Linked DNA regions of Methylosinus trichosporium OB3b. The protein of the gene in region 2 interacts with the protein of the main gene of each other region in a pairwise test. Links are inferred from orthologs where the notes say so. Each region holds a gene or a part of one and is shown on either strand. Other genes may lie near its edges.

Region 1 (8,784 bases), 2.3 Mb from region 2 along the record:
AGGGCGGCGAGGCCGCGCCCCAATCGCGTGCGAACTTCCTCGGCCATGTCGTTATCGCCTCTTTCAAATCCGGCCGCGCGTCAGGCCGCGCGCAGCTGCTTCTCGCGCTGGATCACTTCGGTCGCGAGCTTCAGATAGGCCTGGCTGCCGCTGCATTTGAGATCATAGAGCAGCACCGGCTTGCCATAGGATGGAGCCTCGGACACGCGCACATTGCGCGGAATCACCGTCTCATAGACCTTATCGCCCATGAAGCGCCGCACATCGGCGACCACCTGGGTCGCGAGATTATTGCGCGGATCGAACATGGTCAGCACGATGCCGTGAATCGTCAGCCGAGAATTCAGCGTCTTCCTGACCTGATCGACCGTCGACAATAGCTGCGACAGACCTTCGAGCGCGAAGAATTCGCATTGTAGCGGCACGACGACCGAATCGGCGCTGGCCAGCGCATTGATCGTCAGCAGATTGAGCGAGGGCGGGCAGTCGACCAGAACATAGGTGAAAGCCGGAATCTGCTCGTGACGCTCGGCGGCCATCAGCTCGGCGACGGCGCGCTTCAGGCGAAAGGCGCGATCCTTGTCGCCGGCGATCTGCAATTCGACGCCGAGCAGATCGAGCGTGGAGGGAGCGATCGAGAGGCGCGGAACGGCGGTGGCGACGATCGCATCGGCGAGGCTGCTCTCGCCGAGCAGCACGTCATAGGTGGAGATTTTGCGCGCCTTGCGATCGACGCCGAGGCCGGTCGAGGCATTGCCTTGCGGATCGAGATCGATCACCAGAACGGTCTCGCCCACAGCGGCGAGCGCGGTGCCGAGATTGATGGCGGTGGTCGTCTTGCCGACGCCGCCCTTCTGATTGGCCATCACCAATATGCGGGGCCGAGGAACTCCGGTCACGTCAGACTCCAAAATCCCGCGCGATGGCGATGATGCGTCCGGACGAATGCGTGCGGCTCGCGAAAGTTCTGATGTCGAAACTATCTGCCGCCCGTGAGTCGGTCAATTCGGCGGCCCAATCTTCGCCTTTCAAAAACACGCCGACAGCGTTTTTCAACAAGAGTTCGCGCGACCAGTCGACGAGTTGAGACAGGGGAGCCAGCGCGCGGGCGGTGACGCCGACGACGCGGTCTTCGAGCGAGGGCAGAATAGATTCGATTCGACCGAGATGAATCTCGGCCGCGGCCCCTGTTTCACGTGAAACGGCGCGCAGGAAGGAAACCTTGCGCTGATCGCTCTCGATCAAATGAACGCGAGCGCCGGGACGATCCTTCAGGCAAATGGCCAGCACCATTCCCGGAAAGCCGGCGCCGGCGCCGAGATCGGCCCAAGTCTCGATTTTGGAAACAGCGTCGATATTGGGAAAGGCGTCGAGGATTTGCGCCGAATCGGCAAAATGCCGTGTCCAGAGATGCGGGAGCGTTCCGGCGGCGACGAGATTGGTCGACTTCTGCCATTTGCGCAGCAGAGCCTCATAGGTCTCGAATTCGCGAATATGGCTGCGCAAGGCCGGCGCCAGCGCCAGCGCCTCGTCGCGATCGCGTGCGGCGTCACGATCTCGACTCACCCGCGTCGCGCCCGTGCGGCGAGAAGGGTCAGAGCGGCCGGCGTGATCCCTTCGATCCTCTGCGCCTGACCAAGCGTGCGCGGGCGCAAAAAGGCGAGCTTCGCGCGCAGCTCCGCCGACAGGCCGCCGATCTGGCGATAATCGATCGTCTCCGGCAGGGTCAATTGTTCGTCGCGCCGATAGGCGTCGATGTCCGCGGTCTGGCGCTCGAGATAGACGGCATAGCGCGCGTCGGTCTCGACTCGCGCCGCCGTCTCGTCGTCGATCGAGCACAGCTGCGGCCAGATGTCGCGAAGACGGACGAGATCGATTCCCGGATAGGACAGAAGCGCGAAGGCGCTACGCCGCTGTCCATCCTGATTGATCGGCAGGCCATGCCGCGCCGCAGCCGCGGTGGTCAGCGTCAGTCCGTCCAACAACGCGCGCGCGTTATCGAGCCGCGTCCTTCGCTCGCCGAACGCGGCGGCGCGCTCGGCGCCCACACATCCGATCGCGAGACCGCGCGGCGTGAGCCGCTCATCGGCATTGTCGGCGCGCAGCGACAAGCGGTATTCGGCGCGCGAGGTGAACATGCGATAGGGTTCGCTGACGCCGCGGGTGACAAGATCGTCGATCATCACGCCGATATAGGCCTCGGCGCGATCGAACAGGATTGGCGCGCCGCCGCTGGCGCGCACCGCGGCGTTGAGCCCGGCGACGAGACCCTGCGCCGCCGCTTCCTCATAGCCGGTCGTGCCGTTCAACTGGCCGGCGAAGAACAGTCCCTCGATCTTCTTCGTCTCGAGGTTTGCGCCGAGCTCGCGGGGATCGACGAAATCATATTCGATCGCATAGCCCGGCCGCAGAATGTGCGCCTGCTCCAGCCCCTCTATGCTACGAATGAAATGATGCTGAACCTCCTCCGGCAGCGAGGTGGAAACGCCATTCGGATAGACAGTATCGTCGTCGAGCCCCTCCGGCTCCAGAAAAATCTGATGCGCCTCGCGGTCGCCGAAACGCGTCACCTTATCCTCGATCGAGGGACAATAGCGCGGGCCGGGACCGGAAATTGCGCCGCTGCGCAAAGGCGAACGATCGAGATTGTCCAGAATGACTTTATGCGCCGCGGCGTTGGTGCGGGTGATGTGACAGTCGATCTGCGGATTGCCGATACGGGTCGTCAGAAAGGAGAAAGGTTCCGGCGTCTCGTCGCCGCTCTGCCGCTCGAGCTTCTCCCAGGCGATGGTCCTGCCATCGAGCCGCGGCGGCGTGCCGGTCTTCAGCCGCCGCGTCGCAAAGCCGATCCGGCGCAAATCTTCGGCGAGGCCGATCGCCGGCTGCTCGCCCATGCGGCCGGCCGGAATTCGTTTCTCGCCGATATGGATGACGCCATTCAGGAAGGTGCCAGTGGTCAAGACGACAGCGCCGGCGCGCACAACCATGCAGCCGATCTCGACCCCGCAGACGCGCCCATCCGCGACGACGAGCCGTTCTACCGCGCCTTCGACGACGTCCAGTCCCGGAATTGCAGCGATCGCGGCCTGCATGGCGGCGCGATAGAGCTTTCGATCCGCCTGCGCGCGCGGGCCGCGCACCGCGGGCCCCTTGGAGCGGTTGAGGAGACGGAATTGAATGCCGGCGGCGTCGGCGACGCGCCCCATGAGTCCGTCGAGCGCATCGATTTCGCGAACGAGCTGGCCCTTGCCCAATCCCCCGATCGCCGGATTGCAGGACATGGCGCCGATGGTGTCACGCGAATGCGTGACCAGAACCGTGCGCGCGCCGAGCCGGGCGGAAGCAGCTGCAGCTTCGCAGCCTGCATGTCCGCCGCCGATCACGATCACGTCATAGGATGAACGGGTCATGCTCTCCAATCCGAGAATTCATCCGCCAATATTGTCGTCATGGCGAAGCGGCGAAGAAAACCAGACGCCGCGCTGTGGCGCTGGATTGCTTCGCTTCGCTCACAATGACGGCCCAGTCGACGCCTGTTTCACGTGAAACAGCCCCTATTTGCCGATGCAGAATTGCGCGAAGACTGCATCCAGCACATCCTCCACATCCACAGACCCGACGATCCGACCGAGCGCCCGATTAGCGGCGCGTAAGTCCTCGGCGACGATCTCCAGCGGCTTGCCTGGCTCCAGGCACACGCGAAGCGCGGCGGCCGCTTCTTCCACCAGCCGCCGGTGCCGCTCACGCGTCAGCACAGCGCTCGACCCGTCGCCGAGGCGCCGCTGGGCGCGCCACCGAATTTCGGCGATCAAGGCCTCCAATCCAAGCCCCGTCTGCGCCGAAATTGCAAGATCGCACGCTCCCGCCGCACGAATATCGGTTTTGGTGGCGAGGCGAAGGCTGTCCGCGGCGCCGGCCACGATCTCTTCCCCCACCAGTGTCTCACCGCCCTCGGAGAGCCATAGCAAGAGATCGGCCTCTCCGATCCGCGCCCGCGTCCGCGCGACGCCCAGCCGCTCGATCTCATCCTCGGCCTCGCGCAGGCCAGCCGTATCGACCAAGGTCACCGGCAAGCCGCCGAGATCGAGATGAACTTCGATCATATCGCGCGTCGTGCCGGGAATGGCCGAGACGATCGCCACATCGCGACGCGCCAAAGCATTCAACAGCGTCGACTTTCCCGAATTGGGCGGCCCGAGCAGCAGAACCAGAAAGCCATCGCGGAGCCGTTCCGCCGCCGGCGCCTGTCGCGCCATCTCTTCCATGTCTCGCGCCTGAGGCTCGAGCAAGGGCCGCAGCTGCTCCGCCGGGTCGCGCACATCGCCCTCGTCGGAAAAATCCAGCTCGGCCTCTACGAGGGCGGCGCCGCAAATCACCGCCTCGCGCCAGCCCTCGACGCGACGGCGCAATCCGCCGCCGAGCGCCTGCAGCGCTTGACGACGCTGACTCGCCGTCTCCGCATCGATCAGATCGGCGAGGCCTTCGACCTGCGACAAGTCCATGCGGCCATTGGCGAAGCTGCGCCGCGCGAATTCGCCCGGTTCCGCGAGGCGCAGCCCCGGAGTCTCGGAAAAAAGAGTCAAGAATCCGTCAATCACGGCGCGACCGCCATGAATCTGCAACTCGGCGTAATCTTCGCCGGTCGGCGAGCTCTCGACAGGAAAAAACAGCAGCAGCCCGCGATCGATCGTCTCCCCCGACCGCGGGTCGCGCAAGCGCACGTAATGAGCAAAGCGAGGCGTCGGCGTGAGCCCGGCCACCGCCTCCACGAGCGGCGAGACCAAAGGCCCCGACAGCCGAATCACGGCGATCGCCGCACGGCCGGCTCCACTCGCCAGAGCAAAGATCGTGTCGCTCGACATCGTTGGTCCCGGAAAAACGTTTCGTTCCGCGTCGCTCTACCGAGTTTCGCCACCGACCGAAAGAATTTCCGAGTCCGTCCCGACGCCGCGCCTCAGGTGTTCATCGAATCGAAGAAAGCGGCGTTGCCCTTCGGCGTCTCGCGCAGCTTGCCGAGCAGGAACTCGATCGCATCGACCGTGCCCATCGGATTGAGGATGCGGCGCAGCACATACATCTTCTTGAGGATGTCCGGCGGCACCAGCAGTTCTTCCTTGCGCGTGCCGGAGCGGGTGATGTCGATCGCCGGGAACACGCGCTTGTCGGACACTTTGCGGTCGAGAATAATCTCCGAATTGCCCGTGCCCTTGAACTCCTCGAAGATCACCTCATCCATGCGCGAGCCGGTGTCGATCAGCGCCGTGGCGATGATGGTCAGCGAGCCGCCCTCCTCGATATTGCGCGCGGCGCCGAAGAAGCGCTTCGGCCGCTGCAACGCATTGGCGTCGACGCCGCCGGTCAGCACCTTGCCGGAGGAGGGAACCACGGTGTTGTAGGCGCGGCCGAGACGGGTGATGGAGTCGAGAAGGATCACCACGTCGCGACGATGCTCGACGAGGCGCTTGGCCTTCTCGATCACCATTTCCGCAACCTGCACATGGCGCACGGCCGGCTCGTCGAAGGTCGAGGAGACGACCTCGCCCTTCACCGAACGCTGCATGTCGGTCACTTCCTCCGGACGCTCGTCGATGAGCAGAACGATCAGATAACATTCCGGATGATTGGTGGTGATCGACTGCGCGATATTCTGCAGCAGCACGGTCTTGCCGGTGCGCGGCGGCGCGACGACCAGCGCGCGCTGGCCCTTGCCGATCGGCGCCACGAGATCGATGACGCGGGCGGAGAGATCCCTGCGGGTCGGATCCTCGATCTCGAGCTTTAGGCGCTCGTCCGGATAGAGCGGCGTCAGATTGTCGAAGGGGACCTTGTGCCGGATCTTCTCCGGGTCCTCGAAATTGATCGAGTTGACCTTCAGCAGAGCGAAATAGCGCTCGCCCTCCTTGGGGCTGCGAATCATGCCTTCGACGGTGTCGCCGGTGCGCAGGCCGAAGCGACGAATCTGCGAGGGCGAGACATAGATGTCGTCCGGCCCGGCAAGATAATTGGCGTCCGGCGAGCGCAGGAAGCCGAAGCCGTCCTGCAGCACCTCGACGACGCCCTCGCCGACGATCTCGACCTCGCGACCGGCGAATTGTTTCAGAATCGCGAACAGCAGCTCTTGCCGACGCATGAGCGAAGCATTTTCGACTTCATGCTCCTCGGCGAAAGCGAGCAGCTCGGCAGCGGATTTTGACTTCAGGTCTTGAAGCTTGATTTCCCCCATGTGGGACAATCCTCGACGAAATTTTCACGGTAGGTGGGGCTGTGGGACGCGGCAGGTGAGGGCGGGAAGCAAGGTCCCGAAGCGCCGGTCAGTTCCGGCGGTCGTCTGGAAGACGATCTGCCTGTGGTGAGCGATTCAAGCAATTAATCCGTTTCGCCGAAGAACGCAACACGAATGGGAACGCGTCGTGACGAATTTGTGAATCATTAAAAAAGTCAATAGCTTCGGCCGCGCGAGCGCGCGGCCTGCCGGAGCTCGCTCAGAAGGGCTTCACGATGACGAGAATCACGATCCCGATCATCAGCACGGTCGGCACCTCGTTGATCGCGCGATAGAAACCCGCCGGTCGCGTGTTGCCGTCGCGCGCGAAGACGCGGGTCAGATAGCCGAGATAAAAATGCGCGCCGGTGAGCAGCACGACCAGAGCGAGCTTGGCGTGGAACCAACCGGCGCCGTGAAACTCCCCCAAATAAATGAGCGCCAGCCCGGCGAGCCAGGCGACGCCCATGGCGGGCGCCATGATGTAGCGTGCGAGCCGCCGCTCCATCTTCTTGAACAGCTCCGCCTGCGCGCCGGTCCCGACCTCGGCGTGATAGACGAACAGCCGCGGCAGATAGAGGAGCGCCGCCATCCAGGCGATGATGGCGATCACATGAAGCGCCTTGATCCACAAGAACATCGCCTTATCCCCTGTTGCGAATGCGATCGACCAGACGGGCGACATGGTCGAGCGGCGTTTCCGGCAGCACGCCATGGCCGAGATTGAAAATATGCGGCCGTCCGGCGAAAGCCTCGAGGATGGCGTCGGTCTGCCGATCGAGCGCCTCACCGCCGGCGACGAGCGCGAGCGGATCGAGATTGCCCTGCAACGCCACGCCGCCGGAGACCTCGCGCGCGGCCCATTGCGGCGGGACAAAAGTGTCGAGCCCGAGCGCGTCGGCGCCGAGCCGTTGCGCGAGATCGGGAAGATGCGGTCCGGCGCCGCGCACGAAAGCGATGATCGGAACAGCGGGGCGGCGCTGCTTCAGCTCGGCGATGATCCGCTGCAACGGCGAGACGACCCAGCGCTCGAATTCCTGCGGCGGCAGCACGCCGGCCCAGCTGTCGAAAATCTGCAGCGCCTCCACGCCGGCGTCGATCTGGCGCGTGAGATAGGCGATGGACGCATCGACCAGACGATCGATCAGCCGGCCGAACGCCTCCGGATGGCGATAGGCGAAGAGCCGCGCCGGCGCCTGATCCGGGGTGCCTTCGCCGGCGATCATATAGCTCGCGACGGTCCAGGGCGCGCCGCAAAAGCCGATGAAGGCCACACGTTCCGGCAGCTCGCGCTTCACCCGGGCGATAGTCTCATAGACGGGAGCGAGCCGATCGGCGTCGAAAACCGGCGCCAGACGTTCGAGATCCTTCGGTTCGCCGATCGGCTCGAGCTTCGGACCATGGCCGGATTCGAACGAGACTTTCTGCCCGAGCGCGTCGGGAACGACGAGAATGTCGCTGAACAGGATCGCCGCGTCGAAGCCGAAGCGCTCGATCGGCTGCAGAGTGATCCGCGCCGCGATCTCGGGATTGTAGCAGGTGTCGAGAAAGCTCCCCGCATGGGCGCGCAGCTCGCGATATTCCGGCAGAAACCGTCCCGCCTGGCGCATCAGCCAGACCGGCGGAACCGGAAGCGCCTCGCCACGCAGGACGGCGATCAGCGGCTTCTCCTCACCCATGTCGTTCGGCCTCCGTTTCGAGGGCTCTCGGCATGCGCCTCGCATCCCGGAAAGAGGAGCTATCTCAAATCGACACAAAAAGAAAATTCAATCTTTAAGAGATTTTTTTGATTTTATTAACACTCGCTTCACGAAGGTTAATTTTCATCAACCTTTTGTCCACACCCTACGTACCGTGACCATGGCTGTAGGCAGGATGTCCACCCCTGTGCAAAATTCCATGAACAAATTTAATTATCAACGTGTTGTACGAGAACCACCCTGCGGATGGCGAGAGGATAGCAGAGAGTTTCGTCCATTCACGACCAAGGCGGCTCTTTCCGCCCCTGCCGACTCGCCTGTTGATCGATCGCGATCGATATGCGCAGCTATTCACAGGCCGCCGGCGCCATGGGCGATCTTATCCCCGCAATGCCGGGTTTTCCTTCGGCCCTGTGAATCCTTTTCGGCGAGGAGCGCGCGTGACCATCGAGCCCGGGGACTCTCTTTGGCGCCGGGGCGCGCCGCTGGCGCTCGCGTCGCAGAGCGCCGGCCGCCGGCTGCTCTTGCAGCAAACGGGCGCGGTCTTCGTCGTCGACCCGGCGGATGTCGACGAGCGCGCCATCGAGGCCCGAGTGGCGGCCGAGGGCGGGGGACCGGACGAGATCGCGGCGCGGCTCGCGCGCGAGAAGGCGCTGGCCGTCTCCGCCCGCCGTCCCGGCGCGCTGGTCATCGGCGCCGATCAGCTGGCGAGCTGCGAGGGGCGGCGCTTCGGCAAGCCAGCCGACAGGGAGGCCGCCGCGGCGCAATTGCGCTATCTGGCTGGCCGCACGCATCGCCTCCATTCGGCGGTAGCGCTCGCCC
Region 2 (8,644 bases):
GGTCACCGTCACCAGCTCGGTCAAGGGCCAGCAGGTGTCGCGCGTGCTCGAGGTCGATCTGTCCAGCGCGACCAGCGAGCGAGCCCCCCCGTCACGCGGCGGCGGGTTCGATCGTCCGCCGCGCCGGCAGGCTCCCGATCCGTCGACGGCCGTGTCGGTGTCCGGCAAGGTCAAATGGTTCGACGAGACCAAGGGCTTCGGCTTCGTGCAGTCGAACGACGGCGGCAAGGACGTCTTCGTTCACATCTCGATCCTCGGCCCCTCCGGCGTCAATCATCTCGCCGAAGGCCAGCCGGTGACGATGCAGGTCGTCGACACCGCCAAGGGCCGTGAGGCCCTGTCGATCACTCTGGACTGATCGCGCGCCACGTCGAGGCGATAAGCCTCGAGACCGACAAGACGCTTCGGATTCGTTGGACGGGTCCGAGGCGCTGTCGTTGCAAGGCGGTTCGCCCCGGACCCTCGGACCGACTGCTGCCTTGGGCGGAAAGGCTTAAGGCGTCGTCGATGCCGACGCCGTCAGTCTAGAGCAAAAGCCCGCGCCTTTGCCAGTCATTCAACGCGCGCCCATGCGTCAAAACACCGCGCCGCCGCCTTTTTTCGTGAAGCACCGAAAGAGGAGCACATGACGCAGGACCGTCTCGCGCGTCTCCTCGACATTATGGCCGCCTTGCGGACGCCCGTGACCGGCTGTCCCTGGGACCTCGAGCAGAATTTCCGCTCCATCGCGCCCTACACGATCGAGGAGGCCTATGAGGTCGCCGAGGCGGTCGAGCGCGGCGATCTCGATGATCTGAAGGATGAGCTGGGCGATCTGCTGCTTCAGGTCGTGTTTCACGCCCGCATGGCCGAGGAGCGGCGCGCCTTCGCCTTCGGCGATGTGATCGACGCCATCGCCGCCAAGCTGGTGCGGCGCCATCCGCATGTGTTCGGCGACGCGACCGCGGCGAGCGCCGATGCAGTGGTGACGCAATGGAATGCGATCAAGGCGCGCGAGAAAGCGGCGCGCGCCGACGCCCGCGGCGAGGCCGCTGCGCCGAGCCGGCTCGAAGGGGTTCCGCTCGCTCTGCCCGCGCTTACACGCGCGGTCAAATTGCAGCGCAAGGCCTGCGAGGTCGGCTTCGACTGGAACGACGCGCGGTTGGTGCTGGCGAAAATTCGCGAGGAGACCGAGGAGGTGGAGCAGGAGTTGCTGGCCGGCGCGCCCTCGCCCGCTCTCACCGACGAGATCGGCGATCTTCTGTTCGCCGTCGCCAATCTGGCGCGGCATGTCGACGCCGATCCCGAGCAGGCGCTGCGCGGCGCCAACGCCAAATTCGAGCGGCGCTTTCGTTTCATCGAGCAGGCTCTGGCGGAGCGCGGCGGCGATCCGGAGAGCGCGACGCTCGACGAGATGGAGGAGCTCTGGCGGGCGGCGAAAGCGGCCGAGCGCGCATGAGCGCAGTCGCTGAGAACGCGCTCGAGATGCGAGCCTGAAGACTCGCGGTCCAACGCGCGCGACCCGAAGCTTGCGCACCCCGAATTGCTTTTTCCGCTCAATGCGCGCCGTTGGAGAAGAAGCCGAGCGTCACGACGCCGGCGACGATGAGGCCCATGCCGGCGAGCTCTCCGGCGTTCAGCGTCTGGCGAAAGGCGAACCAGGCGACGGCGGCGATCAGCGCTTGGCCGACGCCCGACCAGATCGCATAGGCGACCGCCACCGGAATGCTGCGCAGCGCCAGCGACAGCAGGAAGAAGGACACCCCATAGCCGATCACGACGATGATCGAGGGCAGGAGCCGCGAAAACCCTTCGCTCGATTTCAGCGCCGACGTCGCCGCGACCTCGGACAAAATGGCGACCGCCAGAAAAATGCGATCCATCGGAAATCCCTTTCGTATCGATGTGAGACTCCAGGCCTCGTCCTTTGGATGTAGCGAGCCTCGAGAGCGGCCTGAAGGCTCGCGGTCCAGGGGGCGGGCTCCGGACCGCGAGCCTTCAGGCTCGCCCTTTTGCCCCCATCACTTTATCTCCCGGCGTGGCGCCGTTCGGCCGCGCCCTGAAAAACCTCGGCCTGCGGAAAACGCCGCGTCACCGTGTCGAAGCGCTCCGGGGCGACCCGCACCACGAGACGCGCGCTTCCATCGGCGAGCGTCTCGCGGCCCAGCACCTCGGCATGCGAATGCAGCCAGGCGAAGCCTTCGCCATCGGCGGGATCGAGCGCGATCTCCAGCTCGACGCGCCCCTCGGCGAGACGCTGCTCGATCCGCTCCAGCAGCGCCTCCAGCCCCTCCCCGGTCAGCGCCGAGACGAGCGACGGACGCTCCCTGCCCTGCGCGCTTTCCGCGGCGACGGCGAGCGCGGCGAGCCGCTCGGGATCGAGCGCGTCGATCTTGTTCCACACTTCGAGAATGCGCGCGCCGGCCTCGCCCGAGAGGCCGAGCTCGGCGAGGATCGCCTCGACATCCTCGGCCTGCGCCTCCCAATCCTCATGCGAGACGTCGCGCACATGCAGCACGACATCGGCGAGCATCACTTCTTCGAGAGTGGCGCGGAAGGCGGTGATCAGCATGGTCGGCAGATCGGAGATGAAGCCCACGGTGTCCGACAGCAGAACTTTCGCGCCATGCGGCAGACGGATCTGCCGCAAGGTCGGATCCAGCGTCGCGAACAGCATGTCCTCGGCGAGCACGCCGGCCTTGGTGAGCCGGTTGAACAGCGTCGATTTGCCGGCGTTGGTGTAGCCGACCAGAGCGACGACCGGATAGGGAACCTCGCGGCGGTTCTTGCGATGCAGGCCGCGTGTGCGCTTCACCTGCTCGAGGTCGCGCTCGATGCGCGCCATGCGCTCCTCGATCAGGCGGCGGTCGGTCTCGATCTGCGTCTCGCCGGGACCGCCGAGAAAGCCGAAGCCGCCACGCTGGCGCTCGAGATGGGTCCAGCTGCGCACGAGGCGGGATTTCTGATATTCGAGATGGGCGAGCTCCACCTGCAGCGCGCCCTCCTTGGTGCGGGCGCGGCGACCGAAAATCTCGAGGATGAGGCCGGTGCGGTCGATGACCTTGGCGCCCCACGCCTTCTCGAGATTGCGCTGCTGCACCGGCGAGAGCTGGCAATCCATCGTCACCAGCGTCGCCTCGGCGTTCTTCACGGCGTCGGCGATCTCCTCGACCTTGCCCTTGCCGAGAAAGGTCGACGGCCGCACCTGCGACAGCGAGACCAGGATCGGCTCGGCGATGTCGAGGTCGATCGCCTCGGCGAGGCCGGCCGCCTCGGCGAGGCGCGCCTGTGGATCTCGCGTGGCGAGATCGGCGGCGCCGCCGCGCGTGAGATAAGGGCCGACGACGAGCGCGCGCGTGCGGTCATCCTCCCGCCCCGGCGCGCGGCCTTCAGAACCTGAGCCTCTATCGTTCAATCCATCCTCGACGGTCGCCAGCCTGCGTCATCACTTCGACGCCCCCAGGAGAGCGAGCCTGAAGGCTCGCGGTCCAAAGCGCGCCCCTGGACCGCGAGCCTTCAGGCTCGCCTCTCGAAGCGCCCGATCGGAAAGCGCTCTAGCATTCTCTCGTTTGAGCGAATTCTGGTCGATCGAACGGTCCCGTTCGATCGGAAAGCGCTCTAGCGCTGCTTCTCCGCGGCCTCGGAATCGTCTCCCGGCTCGAACATATGGATCGGATGACCGGGCATGATAGTGGAAATCGCATGTTTGTAGACGAGCTGCGAATGGCCGTCGCGCCGCAGCAACAGACAAAAATTGTCGAACCAGGTCACAATGCCTTGAAGCTTGACGCCATTCACGAGGAAAATCGTGAGCGGAACCTTGTTTTTCCTCACGAAGTTCAAAAAAGTATCCTGCAGGTTCTGCGCGCGTTCCGAGGACATCGGCTATCCTGTTCTCTTTTTTTCGTTTCCGGGCGACTTCCGCCGCTCACGTCCCATCCAAGTCGTCCGGCGCCGCATTAGAGACCGGGGCCGCGCATTGCGCAAGCCGCGAGTCTGCGCGCAGCCGCCCTCCCTCGGTCGGCTGGACTCTGCGGATCGTGGCCGAACGTTGCGACGCAACTGCGACGGCGAGCTTCGCCTCCACTAGCCCGTCTTATTCATGAAGGCGCTGTTGGAAGGGTGGCGAGCGTAGCATAGATCACTGAAACGGCGTAGGATTTGGTTGTTGACACCAACCCTTTCCCGCTGCACCGGCCTGCCACGCCCGCCATGACAGACGATACGTTCCCCGCCTTCTCGTTTCCAGCCGTCCAGGGCAAGAAAATCACAGCCGCTTTCGACGGCGGCCGCATCTCCTCGGACGGCGGCGTCATGCTGCTCGCCATGGCGGAGCGCCGGCTCGGCGTCGCCGAACGGCTGGCGCGCTGCTTTCCCGATCGCCGCGATCCTGCGCGCATCACCCACACGCTCGCCGATATGATCCGCGCCCGCATCTTCGCGATCGGCTGCGGCTATGAGGACGCCGACGATCTCGATTTTCTGCGCTCCGATCCGGCGTTCAAGCTCGCCTGCGGGCGCCTGCCCGACACGGGCCGCGATCTCGCTTCGCAGCCGACGCTGTCGCGGCTCGAGAACGCGCCGGCCCTGCGCGACGTGATCCGCCTGACCTATGCGCTCGTCGACCAATGGATGGCCTCCTACGAGAAGCCGCCATCTTCGGTCACACTCGACATCGACGACACCTGCGACATCGCGCATGGCCATCAGCAATTGTCGTTGTTCAACGCCCATTATGACGAGCGCTGCTTTCTGCCGATCCATGTCTATGACACCGAGCAGAGCCGTCCCGTCGTTATGATCCTGCGCCCGGGCAAGACGCCGTCCGGCGTCGAGGTGAGAGCGCATCTGCGCCGGCTCGTGCGGCATATCCGCAAGTCTTGGCCGACGACGGGCATCCTGTTTCGCGGCGACGGGCATTATGCGCGGCCCGAGGCGATGGCCTGGTGCGAGGATCACGGCGTCGATTACGTCTTCGGCCTTCCCGGAACCAAGCCGCTGTCCAAGAAGGTCGAGGAGACGGCGGACGCCGTCCGCGTCGAGCGCGCCCTCGACGACAAGGACGTCGTGCGAGGCTATGCCGAGACGCGTCACCGGGCCAAGTCCTGGGACAGAGAGCGCCGCGCGATCGCCCGCATCGAGGCGACGCGGCTCGGCCTCGACATTCGCTTCATCGTCACCAATCGCGCGCATGGCGCGCCGCAATGGCTCTATGAGAGTCTCTACTGCGCGCGCGGACAGGCGGAGAATCTCATCAAGCTGCACAAGACGCAGCTTTGCTCCGATCGAACCTCGTGTCGTTCGGCGCTCGCCAATCAGGTGCGCCTCGTCCTGCACACCGCCGCCTATTGGCTGATGCTCGGCGTGCGCGACGCGATCCCGCGCCCGCGCGACCTCGCCAAAGCCGAGTTCTCGACTCTGCGCCTGCGATTGCTGAAGATCGCCGCGCGCGTGATCGAGACCGCGAGCCGCGTGCGCCTCGCCTTCGCCGCCGCCTGCCCCGAGGCCGATCTCTTCTGCTCCATGCCGGCGGCGCTGCTCATGCCCGCAGGACCATGATCGACGGGGCGGCGCGCCCCCTCTCGTCTCTCCCATTCCTCCCAACGCGTTCCCGAAAGTGCGATCCTCGAAGCGGTGAAAAAGCCGAACGCCCCCGCGCGGCCCGCGAGCCGAACGGCCCGACGATGCAAAAAATCGGACCGTCACGAATAAGAGGGGCTAGAGCGAAACAGCGCCCGAGCCAATAGGAAACTTTCACAAGCTCTTGTAACGCCGCGATTTGCGGCGGAAAGCTCTCATTCGATGCCGAGCGACTTCAATTTTCGATGCAACGCCGAGCGCTCCATGCCGATAAATTCGGCCGTACGTGAAATATTATTGCTGAAACGGTTGAGCTGGGCGATCAGATATTCCCGCTCGAACACTTCGCGCGCCTCGCGCAGCGGCAGGCTCATCAGTTTCTCGCCGCGCACGCCCGCCGGCGTCGCCGGCACAAGCTCGCCGACATCCGGCGGCAGCATGTCAGCGGTGATCTCGGCGCCGGCGTCGCCCACGGCGAGGATCATCAGCCGCTCCACATTATTGCGCAGCTGGCGAATATTACCGGGCCAATCGTGCAATTGCAGCACGGCGAGCGCGTCGGAGCTGATCTTGCGGCGGGCCATGCCGGTCGTCGCCGAGAGCTGCTCCATGAAAAAATCGATGAGCTCGGGAATGTCCTCGCGCCGCTCGGCGAGCGAGGGCACGCGGATCGGCATCACCTGCAGCCGATGGAACAGATCCTCTCGCAGCGTCCCCTCCTCGATCGCGGCGGGAAGATCGCGGGCGGAGGAGGAGATGATCCGCACATCTACTTGCACGCGCGTCGTTCCGCCGACGCGCTGGAACGTCTGCTGCTCGACTAGAACGCGCAGAATCTTGGACTGCGTGTCCTTGGGCATATCGGCGATCTCGTCGAGGAAGAGCGTGCCGCCATGGGCCTCCTCGAGCGCGCCGATCTTCAGCGGGCCGTCGCCGCCCTCGCGGCCGAACAGCTCGATCTCCATCGTCTCCGGCGTGATGGTCGCCGCATTGATGACGACGAAGGGCCCGCCGGCGCGCGCCGAGGCGGCGTGGATGCAGCGCGCCGCGAGTTCCTTGCCCGAGCCCGGCCGGCCGGTGATCAGGACGCGCGAGTTGACCGGCGCGACGCGAGCGATCAGCTGCTGCAGCTGATGCGCGGGCAGCGAGCTGCCGACGATGCGGTCCGAGGCGCCGGAGCGCTGGCGCAGCGCGCTGACCTCGCGGCGCAGCTGCGACGCCTCGAGAGCCCGCTCGGCGACGAGCACGAGGCGATCGGCCTTGAACGGCTTCTCGATGAAGTCATAGGCGCCGAGCTTGATGGCGCTCACAGCCGTCTCGATATTGCCGTGGCCCGAGATCATCACCACGGGCAGGCCTTTGTGCTGCTGCTGCACCTGCTCCAGCACCTGCATGCCGTCGAGCCGCGAGCCTTGCAGCCAGATGTCGAGAAAGACGAGATGCGGCCGGCGCGCCTCGATCGCCGCGAGGGCCGAATCGGAATCCTTGGCCGTGCGCACGCCATGGCCCTCGTCGCCGAGAATGCCGGCGACGAGCTCGCGGATGTCTTCTTCATCGTCGACGATGAGTATGTCGCTGACCATTTCCTTCACCATTCACGAGGCGCGGTTCAGATGGCGCGGACCGGCGCCGGCTCGTCTCGCGCGACCTCTCCGCCGAGCGGCAGGATGAGGCGCACGCAGGCGCCCCTGCCCGACGGCGCGTCGAGCAGATCGAGCCGTCCGCCATGGTCCTCGATGATCTTGGCGACAATAGGCAGGCCGAGGCCCGTGCCCTCCGCCCGCGTCGTCATATAAGGCTCGAGCAGGCGCTGGCGGTTGACGGCGGGAAAACCCTTGCCATTGTCGATCACGTCGATCTGCGCCATGCCGTCATGCGTGGCGAGCGCGATCTCGATGCGCTTTTGCTCTTGCGCCGCGCTCTCGTCGCGCGCGGCGATGCTCTCGGCGGCGTTCTTCACGATATTGGTGATCGCCTGCGACAACAGCCGCCGGTCGAAGAAGGCGAGAACCGGCGCCTCCGGCAAATTCAGCGTCATCTCGACGTCGTTGTGGGCGACGCGCAGCAGGAAGGCGGCCTGGCGAACGCATTCGCAGAGGTCGTCGCGCTCGGGGCGCGCCTTGGGCATGCGCGCAAAGGAGGAGAACTCGTCGACCATGCGCTTGATGTCGTCGACCTGCCGCACGATCGTGTCGGTGCATTGGTCGAAGATGTCGCGATCGACGGTGATGTGCTTGCCGTATTTGCGCTTCAGCCGCTCCGCCGAGAGCTGGATCGGCGTCAGCGGATTCTTGATCTCATGGGCGATGCGGCGGGCGACATCGGCCCAGGCGGAGGTGCGCTGCGCGACGACGAGATCGGTGATGTCGTCGAGCGTCACGACGAAATCGGTATCCCCTTCCCCGGTGCTCGCCGAGGTGACGCGCACAGCGAAGGTCAGCTCCTTGCCGCCGCGGCGGATCATGATCTGGCGCTGGATGGGGCGCGGAAAGGCCTCGGCGGCGTCGGCGAGAATGGGCGCGATCTCGGGCAGCGCCTCGGCCGCCCGCTTGCCGATCGCGGCGGCGGCGGCGCTCTTCTGCCCGCCGACGAGAAGCTCCTCTGCGGAGCGGTTGAGCACATTGATCCGCCCGTCCGTGTCGACGCCGAGCACGGCGGCCGGCACGCCCGACAGCACCGCCTCGGTGAAGCGGCGGCGCTCGTCGATCTGCCGATTGGCCGAGATCAGCCGGCGCTGCTGCTGCTCGAGCTCGGTGGTCATGTTGTTGAAGACGTCGCCGAGATGGGCGAGATCGCCCTGCGAGCGCTCGACCTCGACGCGCACGTCGAGATTGCCGGCCGAGACCTGATCGGTCGCGGCGATCAGCGCGCGGATGGGCGCGACCAGCCGATTGGCGAAATCGAGGCCGAGCCAGACCGCCGACAGCAGCATGATCATCGCCAGCAGCGCATACATCACCACGAAGGCTTTCTTCACCGCGCCGCGATAGGCGTCGAAGGCGTCGTAAGTGGCGATGAGGCTCGCCGCCTGCTCGGGGAATTGCACGCCGAAGGGATCGACCGGGCGCGTCGCATAGAGGAATGT

The links.
Region 1: the proteins of hfq (region 2) and rho interact in binary tests that used the Escherichia coli proteins (3 or more experiments, as listed by UniProt). The link is inferred for Methylosinus trichosporium OB3b from one-to-one orthologs.

Annotation. Positions count from the first base shown.
Region 1 is NZ_CP023737.1:2,660,400-2,669,183, forward strand. What follows is about bases 4,090-6,910. They hold rho (transcription termination factor Rho), read right to left. Parts: upstream 6,224-6,910; coding sequence 4,955-6,223; downstream 4,090-4,954. Other genes in these bases: mnmE (tRNA uridine-5-carboxymethylaminomethyl(34) synthesis GTPase MnmE), read right to left, coding at 4,090-4,862; hemJ (protoporphyrinogen oxidase HemJ), read right to left, coding at 6,483-6,902; hemE (uroporphyrinogen decarboxylase), read right to left, coding at 6,907-6,910. Outside these bases: CQW49_RS12785 (ParB/RepB/Spo0J family partition protein), read right to left, coding at 1-47; CQW49_RS12790 (ParA family protein), read right to left, coding at 81-866; 16S rRNA (guanine(527)-N(7))-methyltransferase RsmG, read right to left, coding at 901-1,566; tRNA uridine-5-carboxymethylaminomethyl(34) synthesis enzyme MnmG, read right to left, coding at 1,563-3,410; more of mnmE, read right to left, coding at 3,555-4,089; more of hemE, read right to left, coding at 6,911-7,941; CQW49_RS12825 (Maf family protein), read left to right, coding at 8,403-8,784. UniProt on the Escherichia coli protein: Facilitates transcription termination by a mechanism that involves Rho binding to the nascent RNA, activation of Rho's RNA-dependent ATPase activity, and release of the mRNA from the DNA template.
Region 2 is NZ_CP023737.1:327,729-336,372, forward strand. The notes cover bases 2,230-4,910. They hold hfq (RNA chaperone Hfq), read right to left. Parts: upstream 3,862-4,910; coding sequence 3,598-3,861; downstream 2,230-3,597. Other genes in these bases: hflX (GTPase HflX), read right to left, coding at 2,230-3,394; CQW49_RS01640 (IS1380 family transposase), read left to right, coding at 4,192-4,910. Outside these bases: CQW49_RS01615 (cold-shock protein), read left to right, coding at 1-358; mazG (nucleoside triphosphate pyrophosphohydrolase), read left to right, coding at 626-1,438; CQW49_RS01625 (DMT family transporter), read right to left, coding at 1,536-1,862; more of hflX, read right to left, coding at 2,006-2,229; more of CQW49_RS01640, read left to right, coding at 4,911-5,538; nitrogen assimilation response regulator NtrX, read right to left, coding at 5,775-7,142; CQW49_RS01650 (sensor histidine kinase NtrY-like), read right to left, coding at 7,169-8,644. UniProt on the Escherichia coli protein: RNA chaperone that binds small regulatory RNA (sRNAs) and mRNAs to facilitate mRNA translational regulation in response to envelope stress, environmental stress and changes in metabolite concentrations.